2 regions of the Solwaraspora sp. WMMA2101 genome follow, and region 2 is predicted to be linked to the other one. Evidence: riboswitches for the same ligand, from Rfam matches in the RefSeq annotation. Region 2 holds a riboswitch; the other holds the start of a gene.
The links. Region 2 has a riboswitch for cobalamin ahead of ACN28F_RS01585 (VWA domain-containing protein). Riboswitches for the same ligand answer to the same signal wherever they lie in the genome.

Region 1 (8,527 bases), 600 kb from region 2:
CAGGTCGTCCAGCACACTGGCGACGGAACGCACCCGGTCCACCAGGCCGACCGCCTGACCCGCCGCCGAACCCATCACCGGCGTGACCTGGTGCTCGAACGAGCTGACCACGGCGTCGCGGGCCAGCAGTTGCTGCACTGGGGAGGCCAGTGGCGCCGGGGCGTCCGGTTGCCGCCAGGCCCGGGTCCACGCGGTGCTCAGCTGCCGGGTCGGCTTGCCGGTGTACGACGTCGTCTTCGCGGTGTCGGTGGCCGCCGCCGTCACGATCTTGTCCTTGACGACCGGGTCGAGGTCGCTCTCGGCGGTGGCGAGCCAGATCGATCCCGTCCACACCGCCTGGGCGCCCAGTGCCAGCGCGGCGACCACCTGGCGGCCGGTGGCGATGCCGCCGGCGGCGACGACCGGCACCTCACCGGCGGCGGCCACCACCTGCGGCACCAGCACCATCGAGGTGATCTCTCCGGTGTGCCCGGCCGCCTCGTAGCCCTGGGCGACGATCACGTCGACGCCGGCGGCCAGTTGGTGCCGTACGTGTCGTGGGTCGCCGACCAGGCCGGCGACCAGCATGTCGAGTTTCGTCGCGGCGGCCCGCACCGGGGCGGGCGGCGGCCCGAGCGCGCTGGCCACCAGCCGCACCGGGTGGGCCCGTACGACCTCCCACAGCGCGTACGCGTTCGCATGGGTCATCAGGTGGTCGATCTCGGTCGGCATCCCGCCGAGCCGGGTCCGGCCAGGTTCACTGCGGCGCAGCGGAATACCGAGTCGGGTCCGCAACCCGGCAACGAAGTCCTGGTGCCCGGCCGGGATCTGGGCGAGCAGGTCGGTCGGGTCGTCACCGGCGGACCTGGCGGGAAAGAGCAGGTCGACACCGTACGGGGAACGTCCGCACTCGCGGTCGAGCCAGGCGAGATCCTGCTCGAGGTCGTCCGGGGACATCGAGGCCGCGCCGAGCACCCCGAGCCCACCGCCCCGGCTGACCGCCGCCACCACGTCGCGGCAGTGGCTGAAGGCGATCACCGGCAGGCCGATGCCGACCCGTCGACACAGCGGGGTCACGACGACGTGCCCAGGGTCACCGCGCAGACCTCGCAGCCGTCGTCGTCGACGGTGCAATTCGAGCCCGGCTGCACCGCGACACCCAGGTAGGCGTCGACCAGCGCGCTGACCGCGCCGAGCCGGCCGGTCGGCGGCACCGGTCGGGTCGCGGCGAGGGCCGCGGCGTGCCCGGCTGCCAGTCCGACGACCGACGGGTCGACGATCTCGATGCCGACCCGGCCGGCCACCTCGGCGGTCACCGGGGTCATGCAGGTGCAGCCGAAGAAGATCAGGTCGGTGCCGTCCCGGTCGGCGGCCCGCAGGCACGCGGCGGAGATGGCGTCGACGACGACGGTCTCGCCCCGGGCCATCCGTGCCTTGACCCCGGCGTCGGTGCCGACCCGGTCCAGTTCCGTCTCGTCGGACAGGTAGTGCACCCCGGCGGCGAGGGCACCACCGGCGCACCTGCTCAGCCGCTCGGCGTAGAGGTAGTCCATCGAGGCGGGCCAGACGGTGACGATGCTGAACCGCCGACCGAGCCGGGCCGCCCAGGCCAGGGACGCCTCGCCGGCACCGACGATCGGCACCGAAGTGGCGGCGCGCAGCCGGTCCACGCCGTAGTCGCCGAACGTGTCGATGTAGACGGCGTCGCAGCCGGCGGCGATCGCAGCCTCGGCGACGTCGACCGTGCCGACCTCGGTGAGCAGGTGCTCGTACGGGGTACGGGCGAACCGGCGCAGCCGTGGATCGACGAGTTCGGTGACGAGGCCGGGTGGATCGGGCAGCACCGGGGCCCGCTTCGCGTCGGAGTTGATGACCGCCAGCCGTCGCAGCTCACTCATGTCGACCTCCCGCCAAAAGTCTGACTTATCAAGGTCGGCAGTGTCAACGACTGCGTCTACCTCGACTTCTAGCTGGATCTATGCTTGGGAGCAAAAAGTCGGATCTCTAACGAACGGGAGATCAGCCGGTCTCGGCGGCCATGGCCTCGACGGCGGCGAGCCGGCGGCGCAGATGGTCGCGGTCCGGTTCGCTGCCGGCCAGCTGCAACGCCTGCCGGTAGGCGCCCGCCGCGTCGGCGTGCCGGCCGAGCCGGTGCAGCAGGTCGGCCCGCGACGCCGGATAGAGGTGGTAGGTGCGCAGCCTCGGATCCCCGACGAGCTCGTCGAGCAGCACCAGGCCGGCGGCCGGGCCGTCGCGCATGGCGACCGCCACCGCCCGGTTCAACGCCACCACCGGCGAGGGCGCGACCCGCATCAGTACGTCGTAGAGGGCGACGATCTGCGGCCAGTCGGTGCCGGCGAGGTCGGGTGCCTCGTCGTGCAGGGCGGCGATCGCGGCCTGCAACCCGTACGGACCGGGTGGGCCGCCGGTCAACGCCACCCGGGCCAGGGCACACCCTTCGTCGATCATCGGTCGGTCCCACCGGTCGCGGTCCTGCTCGTCGAGCAGGACGACGGCCCCGTCCGGGCCGGTCCGGGCGTGCCGGCGGGCGTGCACCAGCAGCAGCAACGCCAGCAGTCCGGCCACCTCCCGTTGCGCGGGCAGCAGCCGCCGCAGGATGCGGGCCAGCCGGATGGCCTCCTCGGCCAGGTCCAGTCGTTGCAGGTCCGGGCCGGAACTGGCCGCGTACCCCTCGGTGAAGATCGAGTACACCGCCTGCAGGACGCCGGGAAGGCGCTGCGGCAGCTCGTCGACGCCGGGAACCCGGAACGGGATACGGGCGTCGCGGATCTTCCGTTTCGTCCGGACGATCCGCTGGGCCATGGTCGCCTCCGGCACCAGGAAGGCCCGGGCCACCTCGGCGGTGGTCAGCCCGGCCAGGCAGCGCAGGGTCAGCGCCACCCGGTCCTGCGCGGTCAGCGCCGGGTGGGCGCAGGTGAAGAAGAGCGCCAGGCGGTCGTCTGGCAACTCCTGGTCGCCGTCGGCCGCCGGCGCCGGATCGGCCCGGTCCGCCTCGGCCTGCAGGACGGCCAGCCGTAGTGCCAGGTTGCGGTCGCGCCGGATCCGGTCGACCGCCCGGCGCCGGGCGGTGGTCAGCAGCCAGGCGCCGGGTCGGGTCGGTACGCCGGAGACCGGCCAGTGCCGCAGGGCCGCCTCGACTGCCTCGGCGGCGACCTCCTCGGCCAGGTGCAGGTCACCGAAGCGGCGTACCAGGGTGGCGAGCAGCCGGCCGTGCTCCTCCCGGAACACGGCCTCCACCGAGGTCCGCACCGCGGCGACGGCTTCCTCGTCGCCATGGTGCTCCCGCCGCCCGTCGGTGACCATCCGCGCTCACATCCCGAAGTCGGCGACCGGCCGCACCTGCACGGACCCGCCGTCGCGGGCACCGGGCGAGCGGGCCGCCCAGTCCAGGGCGACGTCGAGGTCCGGCACGTCGATGATGTCGTACCCGCCGAGCACCTCGCGGGCTTCGGCGAACGGCCCGTCGGTGACGACCCGTTGCCCGTCGGGGTCGACCTTCACCGACGTGCAGGTGGTCAGGTCGGCCAGGGCGTGGCCGCTGACCCAGATCCCGGCGTCCTTCATCTCCTTGTCGTACGCCATCCAGTCCTCGACCGTGCACTGCGGCACGGTCGGCTCGGGGGCGTCGGTGGGCGCGCTGACGAACAGCAGCATGTACTTCATGGTTCTCCTCGCTGAGGCGTACGTCGCCATCTGCGGTAACGACGATCGGCGACCGGCCGGATCGACACCACCACCTCAACCGTCTTGAGACCGACCCGGGCCGGCGTCGTCGGTTTCGGCGAGGATGCCGTAGAGCTTGCGGCGGGTCTCGTCGAGCACCCGGACCGCCCGCTCGCGCTGCTCCGCGTTGCCGTTCATCAGCACGTGCCGCAGCACCTGCATCGTCTGCATCCCGGACTCGCGCACATCGTGCCAGCTGTCGACGGTCTCCGGGGCGAGCTCGGTCCACGGGGCGGCCTGCGCCGCCTGCTCGGCCTCGGGCCGACCGGCGTCGGTGAGCGCGTAGCGCTTGCGTCCGCCGCCGGCGCCTTCGGCAGTGCCGACGATCAGGCCCTCGTCCTCGAGTAGTTGCAGGGTGGGATAGATGGAGCCGGGGCTGGGGCGCCAGGCGCCCCCGGTGCGGGAGTCCAGTTCCTGGATCATCTCGTAGCCGTGCATCGGCCCGTCGACGAGCAGGGCCAGCACCGCGGCCCGCACGTTGGGTCGCCGCCGCCGACCGCCACCTCGGCCACCGCCGCCCATGCCCCGGCCACCGAACGGGCCGCCGGGCCCGAATGGCCCGCCCGGTCCGCCGGGTCCACCGAAGCCGGGCCCGAAGGGTGGGAACCCGGCGCCGCGCAGGAAGGCCCCTGGGCCACCCCGTGATCTGTCGCGTCTCATGTAAACCTCCACTGAAGGATCGTTGATACGTTCACGATATATCGGGAAGCTGTCGGCGACAACCCGGAGTGCCAAGTGAAATACGCGACACCCCGACACGACATGTAGGTGCCTACCGCGAAGCCACCCACCAGATATAGTCCCGGACGCAACTGGTTCGGCCGGGCAGCCAGCCCGGCCGAGGCAACAGGGAACCCGGCGCGAATCCGGGACTGCCCCGCAGCGGTGAGTGGGAACGACCGCCGTCGAGCACACTGGGCCACCCCGGCCTGGGAAGTGACGGCCAGTAGGTGACCGGCATGTCCGGTCCGGCCCACAAGTCCGAAGACCTGCCGTTGTGCCGGATACGCCGAACGCGTACCCGGTGGTCCGATCGCCGCGCGGGACGGCCGACGGCTGCGACGCGTTGGCCATCGCGCGTTCGCGCCTGTCTGCCTGCCCGCTCGGCCTCCCACGAGGCGATGCCAGGAGGCACCACAGGTGACCGTCGTCACACATCCCGCCGCTACCGCACCGGCGGCCACGCCCGGTCAGCAGCCGACCCGAATCCGCGACCGAGCGGGGACCGCCACGCCGGTCGACCCCGACCGGCTGCGCGACGCGGTACGGCGCCACGCCGACGGCCTCGCCGACGTCGACCCGGGGCGGGTCGCGGCCAGGACGCTCAGCGGTCTCTACGACGGCATCACCACCGCCGAGTTGACCCGGCTGCTGATCCAGACCGCAGCCGACCTGATCGGCGAGGACCCGCAGTACTCCCGCCTGGCCGCCCGGCTGCTCGCCGACCAGATCGGCACCGAGGTCCGCCGGCAGGGCATCGGCTCGTTCAGCCAGGCGATCCGACTCGGGCACACCCACGGACTCGTCGGTGACGAGACGGCCCGGTTCGTCGCCGAGCACGCCGCCGACCTCGACGCCGCCACCGACCCGGCCGCCGACCGCCGGTTCGAGTACTTCGGGCTGCGGACCGTCTACGACCGCTACCTGCTGCGCCACCCCACCAACCGACAGGTGGTCGAGACACCGCAGTACTGGCTGCTGCGGGTGGCCTGCGGACTGTCCGACACCCCGACCGAAGCGGTCGACTTCTACCGGCTGATGTCGTCGCTGGCGTACCTGCCGAGCTCACCGACCCTGTTCAACTCCGGCACCCGGCACACCCAGATGTCGTCGTGCTTCCTGGTCGACTCGCCCCGCGACGAACTGGACTCGATCTACGACCGGTACGCGCAGGTGGCGAAGCTGTCCAAGTACGCCGGCGGCATCGGCATCTCCTGGTCACGGGTCCGCTCGCGGGGTGCGCTGATCAAGGGCACCAACGGGCTGTCCAACGGGATCGTGCCGTGGCTGCGGACGCTGGACGCCTCGGTGGCCGCCGTCAACCAGGGCGGCCGACGCAAGGGCGCGGCCTGCGTCTACCTGGAGCCGTGGCACGCCGACATCGAGGAGTTCCTGGAGCTGCGGGACAACACCGGCGAGGACGCCCGGCGCACCCACAACCTCAACCTGGCCAACTGGATCTGCGACGAGTTCATGCGCCGGGTCGACGCCGACGCGACGTGGTCGCTGTTCAACCCGGCCGACGTACCGCAGTTGCCCGACCTGTACGGCGCCGAGTTCGACACCGCGTACCGGGCCGCCGAGGCCGCCGGGCTCGCCGTGCGCCAGGTTCCCGCCCGCGACCTGTACGGACGGATGATGCGCACCCTGGCACAGACCGGCAACGGCTGGATGACCTTCAAGGACCGGTCCAACCTGCTGTGCAACCAGACCGGGGAACCGGGCAACGTGGTGCACCTGTCCAACCTGTGCACCGAGATCGTCGAGGTCTCCTCGGACACCGAGACCGCCGTGTGCAACCTGGGCTCGATCAACCTCGGTGCCCACCTGACCGCAGCTGCGACCTCGACTGCGGCCGGGGCCACGGCCGCCGACGTGGACTGGGCACGGCTGCGCGACACGGTCCGCACCGCCGTGGCCTTCCTCGACCGGGTCATCGACATCAACTACTACCCGAGTACGCAGGCCGCGGCGTCCAACCCGCGCTGGCGCCCGATCGGGCTGGGCATGATGGGGCTGCAGGACGTGTTCTTCGCCCTCGGCCTGCCGTTCGACTCAGCGCCCGCCCGGGAGCTGTCCACCCGGATCGCCGAGGAGATCTACCTGACCGCACTGGAGACCTCCGCCGGGTTGGCGCAACAGTACGGGCCGCACCCGGCGTACCCGCAGACCCGGGTGGCGCGCGGGCAACTGCACCCCGACCTGTGGGGCGCCGAGCCGACCCAGACCGAGCGCTGGGCGGCGCTGCGGGTGCGGGTCGCCGAGCACGGACTGCGCAACTCGCTGCTGGTGGCGATCGCCCCGACGGCGACCATCGCCTCGATCGCCGGCTGCTACGAGTGCATCGAGCCACAGGTGTCCAACCTGTTCAAACGCGAAACCTTGTCCGGGGAGTTTCTGCAGGTCAACACTGCCCTGGTGGGACGGCTGAAGGCAGCCGGGCTGTGGACGGCGGCGGTCCGCGAGCAGATCACCCGGGCCGAGGGGTCGATCCAGCAGATCACCGCCATCCCGGCCGAGGTACGGCAGCTGTTCCGTACCGCCTGGGAGCTGCCGCAGCGGGCGCTGATCGACCTGGCCGCCGCCCGAGCACCGTACATCGACCAGAGTCAGTCGTTGAACCTGTTCATGGCCGCACCGACGATCGGCAAACTGTCGTCGATGTACCGCTACGCCTGGCAGTCAGGTCTGAAGACCACCTACTACCTGCGGTCGCGTCCGGCGACCCGGATCCAGCAGGCCACGGTCTCCGTCACGCCGACCGCACCGGTCGACACCGGGGCGGTGGCCTGCTCCCTGGAGAACCCCGAGTCCTGCGACGCCTGCCAGTGACGCCCCCCACCGAGATGCCGGGAGAGACCACCACGATGACACCGCGCCCGATGCTGCTCGACCCGGGGATGGACCTGACCCTGCGGCCGATGCGCTACCCGCACTTCTTCGACCGCTACCGCGACGCGATCAAGAACACCTGGACGGTGGAGGAGGTGGACCTGCACTCCGACCTGGCCGACCTGGACCGGCTCAGCCCGGCCGAACGGCACCTGGTCAGCCGGCTGGTCGCCTTCTTCGCCACCGGGGACACGATCGTCGCCAACAACCTGGTACTCAACCTCTACCAGCACGTCAACAGCCCGGAGGGGCGGCTCTACCTGTCCCGGCAGCTGTTCGAGGAGGCGGTACACGTCCAGTTCTACCTGAACCTGCTGGACACCTACGTCCCCGACGAGCAGGAGCGGACCGCCGCGTTCGCCGCGATCGACAACATTCCGTCGATCAAGCGCAAGGCCGACTTCTGCTTCCGCTGGATCGACTCCCTCTTCGGGGTGCGGGAGCTGCGGACCCGCGACGACCGGCGGGCCTTCCTGCTCAACCTGATCTGCTTCGCCGCCTGCATCGAAGGGCTGTTCTTCTACGGGGCCTTCGCCTACGTGTACTTCCTGCGGTCCCGGGGGCTGCTGCACGGCCTCGCCTCCGGCACCAACTGGGTGTTCCGCGACGAGTCGATGCACATGGCGTTCGCCTTTGACGTCGTCGACACGGTCCGCGGGGAGGAGCCGGACCTGTTCGACGACGAGATGGCCGAGCAGGTCCGCCAGATGCTCGCCGAGGCGGTCGAGGCCGAGGCACAGTTCGCCGAGGACCTGCTCGGCCGGGGCGTGCCCGGGTTGTCGCTGGCCGACATGCGCCTGTACCTGCAGCACGTCGCCGACCGCCGGCTCGCCCAGCTGGGCATCGCCCCGCTGTACGGCGCGACCAACCCGTTCGCCTTCATGGAGCTGCAGGACGTACAGGAACTGTCGAACTTCTTCGAACGCCGGGTCTCCGCGTACCAGGTGGGGGTGAGCGGGGCGGTGAGCTTCGACGAGGAGTTCTGAGCGGCGATGTGGGGTCGGCCGGTCATTCGACCGGCTGGCCCACCGGCTGCGCTTCGCCGGCCCGCCCGCGCCGGAATCCCGGGTACGTCAGCACGAAGGTGCTCACCGCGGCCATCAGCACCGCGCCGACCAGCACCGGCAGCGGCGCCCAGACCGCGTACAGGGCGGTGCTGGCGGTCGGTGCCAGGACGAAGGTCAAGCCGTTG
Region 2 (8,527 bases):
GACTCGACGACGAGGCCGTCGGGGCCCTCGCTGAGCCGGGCGCAGCCCATCCTGACGTTGCTCGTGAGCAGCGCGCACACCCCGACACCGTCGGCGACGGGTCTGTTGCCGACGAGGAGCTGGACGCCGACGGTGGGACGGTCGACGAGGAAACTTTTCAGCTGCGAGGTGTAGACGACCGGGATCTCGTCGGGCCAGTAGACCGCCAGAGCGTACTTGCTGTCGGTTATGTACGTTCCGCAGCGGGTCACCGTACCCAGGACCAAGCCGCCCCGCGGCGGATCGACGTAGGCCTGATCGAATTCGGCGGTGGCGCACGTAGCCGGAATCCACGGGTCGATGTGCGGTGGTGGCGGATCCTTGAGGCCGGGCACCCCAGCCGTGGACGCATCGGGTGCCAACGCCTCAGCGGTAGCTGGCCCGGGCATGGCCGTAGCCACCACGAGCACGACACCAGTCAGCCAGAGAACCGCCTGGCGGATGCTCCGAATCACTGTGACTCCTTCGTGGTTCGCTGTCAGTGCTCAGGACGGCGCCTCGACGCAGTTGGCGCAGCCAGGCATCGGATGGCCCTCCGGCCGTGGGCTGCCGTCGAAGATGACGGCGCGGTCGACCAACGGATCGTCCACCGCGACCGGCTCCACCTCCGGCATCGTTTGCCCAGCGGAGACGATCTTGACGCAGTCGAGCCGCGCGGTGCTGGTCCGTAGCAGGCACACCGTCGAACCAGTGGGGGTCGCCGGACGGATCAGGACCCACAGCGAGGTGTCGCCGGTGGGCGAGTACGGTACCAGTTGATGTCCGTGGACGAAGCTGACATCGCGGTCGTTCCGAAAAGTGGCGACCGCGAACGCGCTGTCCAGCTTGTACGGCGTACAGGTCGTCGCCGACACGTCGATGTGCATGCCGAGCTGTGGATCGTGCCCGACGTCGCCGAAGCTGGCGTGGGCGCACGGCGCGGTGATCCACTGGTGGCCGCCGGTGGTCGGGACAACCGGGACCGGCTGACTGGTCATCGGGGACAGCGAGCCGATCGGAGTCAGGATGATCGACGCCGTGCCGATGCCGGTCATCGCGATGGCAGTCAGCGTGGCGAGGCCGATGGCCAGGAACGCTGCGACCCGGGCACGAGCAGGCCCCATCGTCATGCCCCCTCCTCGGTCGGGCCGGCCGGCTGCGTTCGGCGTACGGGCGGCAGCGGTGCGGTACCCGAGGCACCGAGCAGGATCGCCAGTTGGAAGCGGTTCTCGACACCGAGGCGGTCCATCAGGTTGCGCATCGTGTACGCCACGGTCCGTAGACTCAGCCGCAGCTCCTCGGCGGCGGAGGCGTCGGTGTGTCCGGAAGCGAGGAGCGCGACCAGCGCCTGCTCTCGCGGGGTGAGTGTGATCGCAGGTCTCCCTCCTGGACCGGACCGGCGTGCCTGCGCCCACAAACGGTCGAACAACGCGCACAACTGGTCGACGGCGACCGCGTCCGCGGTCTCCACGTACCCCGCTTCGAAATTGAGCGGATCAACGGGGAACAGGGCGATCCGGCGGTCGTACACCAGCAGTTTGATCGGTGGATCGGGCAGCTCCCGGACCCGTTCGGGGTCGGCGGTGTCGAGCTGGGCCAGATGATGGAGACTGTGGTCGTCGACAGTGGGCGGTCGCTGCAGCACCCGGACCCGGACGCCGCGTTCCACCTGCCGACGGTCCAGCGGAAGCGCGGCCGCCGAGGCCGCCGCGCTGATCACCTCGGTGTTGATGGTCAGATGTTCGTGCCGTTCGGCGGCGACCAGCCGCTGCACCCGGTCCCGGGCGGCGGCCCGGCTGACCAGGCGGCGTACCGTCGGGTCGTCCGGGCCGGGCAGGTCGATGCCGTGCATCGCACGGAAGTGCTGGCGCCAGATGTCGCGTCGCCGTACCGGTCGGGTGGGCTGGCGTAGCCGGGCGAGGACCGTGCCGGCCGGTGCCGCTCGCCACCGGCCGCCAGCCGCCACCCCCGCCGCCGACCAGCTGGTCAGCTCGTCGAGTGCGACCTTGACCCGTTTGCGTGCCAATCCCAGCTCGTGAGCGAGTTCCTCGTCGTCGCGTGCGCCGAACATGGTCAGCGCCCGGAAGACGAGGTCGGCGTCGGGCGACACGCCCCACCTGGTCAGCTGTGGAACCGCCGTCGCGTCGTGTGTCGTGATGGTCCGCGTTCCCCGTGTCACAGACATCAGCTCAACACAGCCATGCGGTCGTGGAGAAGCCCACGGCTCGGGGCGGTTGCACAATCATGCAACCAGTTCGGGACGGAACTTGCCGCAACCGCCCGGGACGGACGACCGTCGTGCAGGCAGGTGAACGTTCGGGGGCGTTGCTTGCCAGCCGCGACCACTCGGCTGGCAGGCAACGGCGACGGCGGCAGGCAACGGTGGCCGGCGACGGCGCGACGTCGTCAGGACTCCGGGGTCGATCTGCCCCACCGGGGCGCGGCGAACCGCAGCCCGGTGAGCTGCCCGGACGGCGCGGCCAGCCCCGGTCCGCCGGCGGTGACCCACCGCGCGACGGCGGACACCGCCGCGTCGTCGAGCACCCCGCCCAGCCAGACCGGCCGGGCCCCCAGCAGACGCGCCAGTGGTGCCGGCTGGACCACGACCACGTTGGACCGGTCGCAGGCGTTGAGACACTCTGACACCTGCACCGGTCCGGCTGTGCGCAGAACGTCGAGCTGGCGGTCATGGTCCACGTCGGGGTGCTTGCGGCGGGTGCCGCAGCAGCATCCCCGGCAGACCGTCACCCGGGCCGACTGCCCCAGTGGGCCACGCCCCGCGTCGGCGTGCGTCGTCACGCGACGTCGGCGGTGACCGGCCGCCGGTGGCCGGCGCGGGCGGGGGTGAGCAGCAGCCCGAACACCACCCCGAGGACCGTCCACATCATGGCGAGCTGTGCCAGTGACGCCAGGCGGAACTCCCACAGCAGCGCCGCCGGGATGTCGCCCGGCACCTCGACGCCGGTGGCCGGCCAGAGCGTCAGCAGCAGCGTGTACCCGACGACGGCGACGACCGTCGCGACCACGGCCCGGTACGGCGCGGGCCGCGACCAGGCGGCCAGCCGCCGGTGCACCAGCAGAGCCAGCCAGGTGACCGCCGCCGCCGCGACGATGAACGACAGGTACTGGCCGGTGCGTTGGTTGACGGTGTCGGGGTCACCGACGCCGGGCGGGTTCGCCGGGAAACGGATGGCCGGCAGCAACGCCACCACGACGAAGCCGAGCCCGGCCAGCAGCCCGACCCGGCGGAAGTCGTCGCGGCCGGGCAGCAGGTGCCGGGTCGCGCCGAAGACCACGGCGACGATCACCGCCAGGCAGACCGCGACCGCGACGGTCGCGACGAGTCCACCGAGGACCTGCACGCCCCGGCTGACCAGTTCCTCCTCGTGGCCGTGCCCGCCGCCCGGCGCGGCCCGGCCCTCCTCGACGACCAGCGCCGATTCGATCCGGGGTTCGACGATCAGCAGGGCCGCCGCCGCGCCGGCCACCCCGGCGGCGAGCCCGGCGAGCAGACCACGACGCAGTACGGTGCCGAACGGGTGACCGCTCATGTGAGCCGACCCCCGATCAGTGGCACGGGACGCCGAGGGCGTGCCGGCCGTCGTGGGTGAACTCGTGCACGAACTCGGCGGCGCCGGCCAGCACCAGCCCGTTGTCCTGCGCGACCAGGTAGATGACGACCGCCGCGACGGCGGCCAGCAGCCAGCCGGCCAGCGGTACGCGGATGGCGGGGGTGGTGGCCTCGCCGCCGACAGAAGGTGCAGTCATGCCAGGGAATCCTCTCGTCCATGCCTCGTGGCGATGCGGTGCGTGCCACGGCCGGTCTCCTGGCTCCCGGATCGTCGCGGCCGTCCCGCCTTCCCAAGCCGTCTTCGTCGGCCCAGTGGCGTGGTGGAACGGACACTCCCCGGTCACAGTGGCGAGGACCACGCCGGAATCACACCGGCTTCCCGAACACCGTGGCCCGCGCAGCGTACCGCCGGTCCGCCCGGCCGGACAATGCCCACCGTCACGACCAGCGCAGGGACCGGGGCCACATTGACGGTGACCCGAGTGGTGGGGGAGCATGGCCGGCACGAGCGGTACGCGGAGGAACCCGGTGCGAATCCGGGGCGGTCCCGCCACTGTGACCGGGGAGTCACGTCCCCATGAGACAGCCACTGCCACGACGGCGGGAAGGCTCGGGACGTGATGTCGATCCGGCAGCCAGGAGACTCCGGCCGCTCCCTGGTCCACCGGCACGCGGGCGTGGACACCCGCGGAAGGGATTCACCATGCGCACCTGTTGGTGCCCGGCATGACGCCGTACCCGTTCTCCGCCATCGTGGGCCTGCCCGAGTTGCGGCAGGCGCTGGTGCTCGCGGCGGTGCACCCCGGCATCGGCGGGGTGCTGATCCGTGGCGAGAAGGGTACCGCGAAGTCGACGATGGTCCGGGCCCTGGCCAGCCTGCTGCCACCGGTCGACCGGGTCGCCGGTTGCCGGTTCGGCTGCGACCCGGCGGCCACCGACCCGGCCTGCCCCGATGGTCCGCACACTGGGCCGATCACCGCCCGGGGCGGGCCGGCCGCGCTGGTCGAGTTGCCGGTCGGTGCCACCGAGGACCGGGTGGTCGGGACGTTGGACATCCAGCGGGTGCTCAGCGCCGGGGCGAAGGCGTACGAGCCGGGGCTGCTCGCCGCCGCGCACCGGGGCCTGCTCTACGTCGACGAGGTCAACCTGCTGCCGGACCACCTGGTCGATCTGCTGCTGGACGCGGCGGCGATGGGCCGCGCACACGTCGAACGCGACGGGGTGTCGGTCAGCCACGCCGCCCGGTTCCTGCTGGTCGGCACGATGAACCCGGAGGAGGGGGAGCCGCGCCCGCAGCTGTTGGACCGTTTCGGGTTGGTCGTGTCGGTGACCGCGCCGACCGAGGTGGCCGACCGGGCCGAGGTGGTCCGCCGCCGGCTGGCCTACGAGGCCGACCCAGCGGCCTTCGCGGCCCGCTGGCGGTCCGCCGACGACGACCTCGCACAGCGGGTACGCGTGGCGCGGGCCGCCCTGCCGGCGGTGACCCTGCCGGACGCGGAGATCGACCGGATCGCCCGGATCTGTCTGGCGTACCAGGTGGACGGGCTGCGGGCGGACATCGTGATGGCCCGTGCCGCCGTGGCCCTGGCCGCCTGGCGTGACCTGCCGGCGGTCACCGCCGCCGAGGTCACCGACGCCGCCCGGCTGGCCCTGCCGCACCGGCGGCGACGGGATCCGCTGGATCCGCCCGGTGCCGACGCGCAGCGTCTCGACGAGGTGTTGCGTGACGAGTGTCCCGACGACGATCCGGACCCCGCACCGCCGCCCCCGGGACGCCCCGCGCCGCCGGACGGTACGCCGCCGACCAGCGCGGACGGACCCCCACCGCAGGCGGCCGACGGCGGCGGCGACGGCCGTGACGGTGAAGGCCACGACGGCCAGGAGGGTGCCCGCCGCGACGGCCGCGAAGGTCAGAGCCGTGCCGGCCAGGAGGGTGCCGACCGCGACGACGACGGCACAGCCGGATCGGCGACCGCCCCGGCGGCGGCCGGTCCGGCGTACCGGCCCCGGACGCTGCGGCTGCCCGGACTCGGCGACGGCGGCACGCCCGGCCGGCGGTCGGCCGCCCACGCGGACCGGGGCCGGGTGGTCGGCGCCACGACGCCGACCGGGCGGGTGTCGGCCCTGCACCTACCGGCCACGGTGCGCGCCACCGCGTCGCGTGGTGGCCGGCGGATCGTCCCCGCCGATCTGCGTCAGGCCCGTTTCGTCGGCAAGGAAGCGAATCTGATCCTGTTCGTGGTCGACGCCTCGGGTTCGATGGCGGCCCGGCACCGGATGGCCGTGGTCAAGACCGCTGTGCTGTCGCTGCTGCGCGACGCGTACCACCGGCGCGACCGGGTCGGCATGATCACCTTCCGGGGTGCCGGTGCCGACGTGGTACTGCCGCCGACCAGCAGCCACGAGGTCGCTGTCACCCGGTTGGCGCAGCTGCGCACCGGGGGGCGTACCCCCATTGCCGCCGGATTGCGCGCCGCCGCGACCACCGTCGCCGCCGAGCGCCGTCGGGATCCGCGTCGCCGGCCGCTGGTTCTGCTGGTCACCGACGGGCGGGCGACTGCCGGCCCGGATCCGACGACGCTGGCGCCGTTGCTCGCCGGCACCCCGATGGTGGTGCTCGACTGCGAGGCCGGCCCGGTGCGGCTCGGTCTGGCCCGCCGGCTCGCTGCCGGCTTCACCGCGCAGTGGCTGCCGCTGGCCGCGCTGTCGGCGGCGGGTTCACAGGTCCACGACCGGCGGAGGGCTGCCTGATGCCACAGGGTAAACCGGAACATGTCCCCGACGACGGGCTGACCACCCGGGCCCGGCGTCGTCAGCCGGTGCTCGCCGTGCACACCGGGCCGGGTAAGGGCAAGTCGACGGCGGCGTTCGGCATGGCGTTGCGGGCCTGGTCGGCCGGCTGGCCGGTGGTGGTCTACCAGTTCGTCAAGTCTCCGAAGTGGAAGGTTGGCGAGGAGGCGGCCCTGCGTACCCTCGGTGCCTCGGGCCAGGGAGCGCCGGTGACCTGGCACAAGATGGGGGAGGGCTGGTCCTGGATCCAGCGCCCCGGCACCGAACGCGACCACGCCGCCGAGGCCGCCGAAGGCTGGGCGCAGATCCGGCGGGATCTGGCCGCCGAGGCGTACCGGTTCTACGTGCTGGACGAGTTCACCTATCCGATCACCTGGGGGTGGATCGACGTCGCCGAGGTGGTGTCCGTGCTGCGGCAGCGGCCGGGCAGCCAGCATGTGGTGATCACCGGCCGTAACGCCGCGCCGGAGCTGATCGACCTCGCCGACCTGGTCACCGAGATGACCAAGGTCAAACATCCGATGGACGCCGGGCGCAAGGGCCAGCAGGGCATCGAGTGGTAGCCGTACCCCGGCTGGTGATCGCCGCCCCCGGTTCCGGCCACGGCAAGACCACGGTGGCCACCGGCCTGCTCGCCGCCTTCGCCGCCCGCGGCCTCCGGGTAGCCGGGTTCAAGGTCGGCCCGGACTACATCGATCCCGGCTACCACGCGCTCGCCTCCGGTCGGCCGGGCCGCAACCTGGACCCGGTCCTGGTCGGCGAGGACCTCGTCGCGCCGCTGTTTGCCCACGGCGCCACCGGCGTCGACCTGGCCGTGGTCGAGGGTGTGATGGGTCTCTACGACGGCCGGGTGGGCGCCGGCGACCTCGGCTCCACGGCGCACGTCGCGGCGCTGCTGGCCGCGCCCGTACTGCTGGTCGTCGACGCGGCCGGGCAGAGCCGTTCGGTGGCCGCCCTGGTGCACGGCTTCCGGTCGTTCGGCCAGGTCCACATCGCCGGGGTGATCCTCAACCGGGTCGGTTCCGACCGGCACGAGCAGGTCCTGCGGGACGCCTGTGAGGAGGTCGGTACCCCGGTGCTCGGCGTGCTGCGCCGGCAGCCGTCGGTCGACACCCCGTCGCGGCACCTGGGTCTGGTGCCGGCGGTCGAACGTACCGTCGAGGCGCGCGCCTCGGTCGCCGCGTTGGCGACGCTGGTCGCCGCGTCGGTGGACCTGGACGCCGTGGCGGCGGTGGCGCGCCGCGCACCCGCGCTGGCGGCCGACGCCTGGTCACCGGCGGCGGCGGTCCGCGCCGTCGCCCCCGGTCTCGACGCCGACGCCGGATCGGTGGCCGCCGGGCGGTGCGCGCCGACCGACCGCCGACCGGTCGTGGCGGTCGCCGCCGGCCCGGCGTTCAGTTTCGGCTACCCGGAGACCGTGGAGCTGTTGACGGCGGCCGGCGCCGAGGTGCGTACCGTCGATCCGGTCCGCGACGAGCGACTGCCCGCCGGCACGGCGGCGCTGGTCGTCGGCGGCGGCTTCCCCGAGGTGTACGCCGGTGAGCTGACCGCCAACGCCGGGTTGCGCTCCCAGGTGGCGGCGGTCGCCGCCACCGGAGCGCCGGTCGTCGCCGAATGTGCCGGCCTGCTGTGGCTGTGCCGCACCCTCGACGGTGCTCCGATGTGCGGGGTGCTGCCGGCGGACGCCCGGATGACGCCCCGGTTGACCCTCGGCTACCGCGACGCGGTGGCGTTGACCGACAGCGTGGCGGTGCCGGTCGGCAGCCGGCTGACCGGGCATGAGTTCCACCGTACCGAGGTGTCGCCGCGCGCTGGCGTGGCGGCGGCGTGGGGGTGGCGTGGTGGCGCGCCGGAGGGTTTCGTCACCGCCGGGGTGCACGCGTCGTACCTGCATCTGCACTGGGCCGCGCGGCCGCAGATCGCGGCCCGGCTGGTCGCCGCCGCGCGCCGGCGGTGACCGCTGCTCCGCGCCGTGCCCGTCCGCTCGCCGGTCAGTCGCGCGGTAGGCTGGCGACGACCATGGCGACGAGCCGGTCGTAGGTCTGCTCCAGGTCCTCCGGCAGGCCGAAGCCGCCGGCGACCTCCAGCGCGACGAAGCCGTGCACGGTCGCCCGCAGGCAGCGGGTGGCGTGGACCGTCGTGGCAGGG

Region 1: linked by a shared signal. The riboswitch ahead of ACN28F_RS04355 (ribonucleoside-diphosphate reductase subunit alpha) and the one ahead of ACN28F_RS01585 (VWA domain-containing protein) in region 2 are both predicted to bind cobalamin.

What each region holds. Positions count from the first base shown of each region.
Region 1 covers NZ_JBMHMA010000006.1:836,107-844,633, forward strand. Annotated here, with positions in the region: gene ACN28F_RS04330 (NAD(P)H-dependent flavin oxidoreductase) at 1-1,056, opposite strand, end outside; gene ACN28F_RS04335 (aspartate/glutamate racemase family protein) at 1,053-1,877, opposite strand; gene ACN28F_RS04340 (RNA polymerase sigma factor) at 1,999-3,303, opposite strand; gene ACN28F_RS04345 (YciI family protein) at 3,310-3,663, opposite strand; gene ACN28F_RS04350 (PadR family transcriptional regulator) at 3,739-4,383, opposite strand; cobalamin riboswitch at 4,519-4,734, shown strand; gene ACN28F_RS04355 (ribonucleoside-diphosphate reductase subunit alpha) at 4,819-7,275, shown strand; gene ACN28F_RS04360 (ribonucleotide-diphosphate reductase subunit beta) at 7,290-8,321, shown strand; gene ACN28F_RS04365 (MFS transporter) at 8,344-8,527, opposite strand, start outside.
Region 2 covers NZ_JBMHMA010000006.1:234,446-242,972, reverse strand. Annotated here, with positions in the region: gene ACN28F_RS01615 (hypothetical protein) at 1-494, opposite strand, end outside; gene ACN28F_RS01610 (hypothetical protein) at 525-1,148, opposite strand; gene ACN28F_RS01605 (LuxR C-terminal-related transcriptional regulator) at 1,145-2,128, opposite strand; gene ACN28F_RS01600 (hypothetical protein) at 2,425-2,766, opposite strand; gene ACN28F_RS01595 (CbtA family protein) at 2,814-3,569, opposite strand; gene ACN28F_RS01590 (CbtB domain-containing protein) at 3,586-3,786, opposite strand; cobalamin riboswitch at 3,819-3,995, opposite strand; cobalamin riboswitch at 4,108-4,235, shown strand; gene ACN28F_RS01585 (VWA domain-containing protein) at 4,316-6,340, shown strand; gene cobO (cob(I)yrinic acid a,c-diamide adenosyltransferase) at 6,340-6,942, shown strand; gene ACN28F_RS01575 (cobyrinate a,c-diamide synthase) at 6,936-8,336, shown strand; gene ACN28F_RS01570 (TetR/AcrR family transcriptional regulator) at 8,371-8,527, opposite strand, start outside.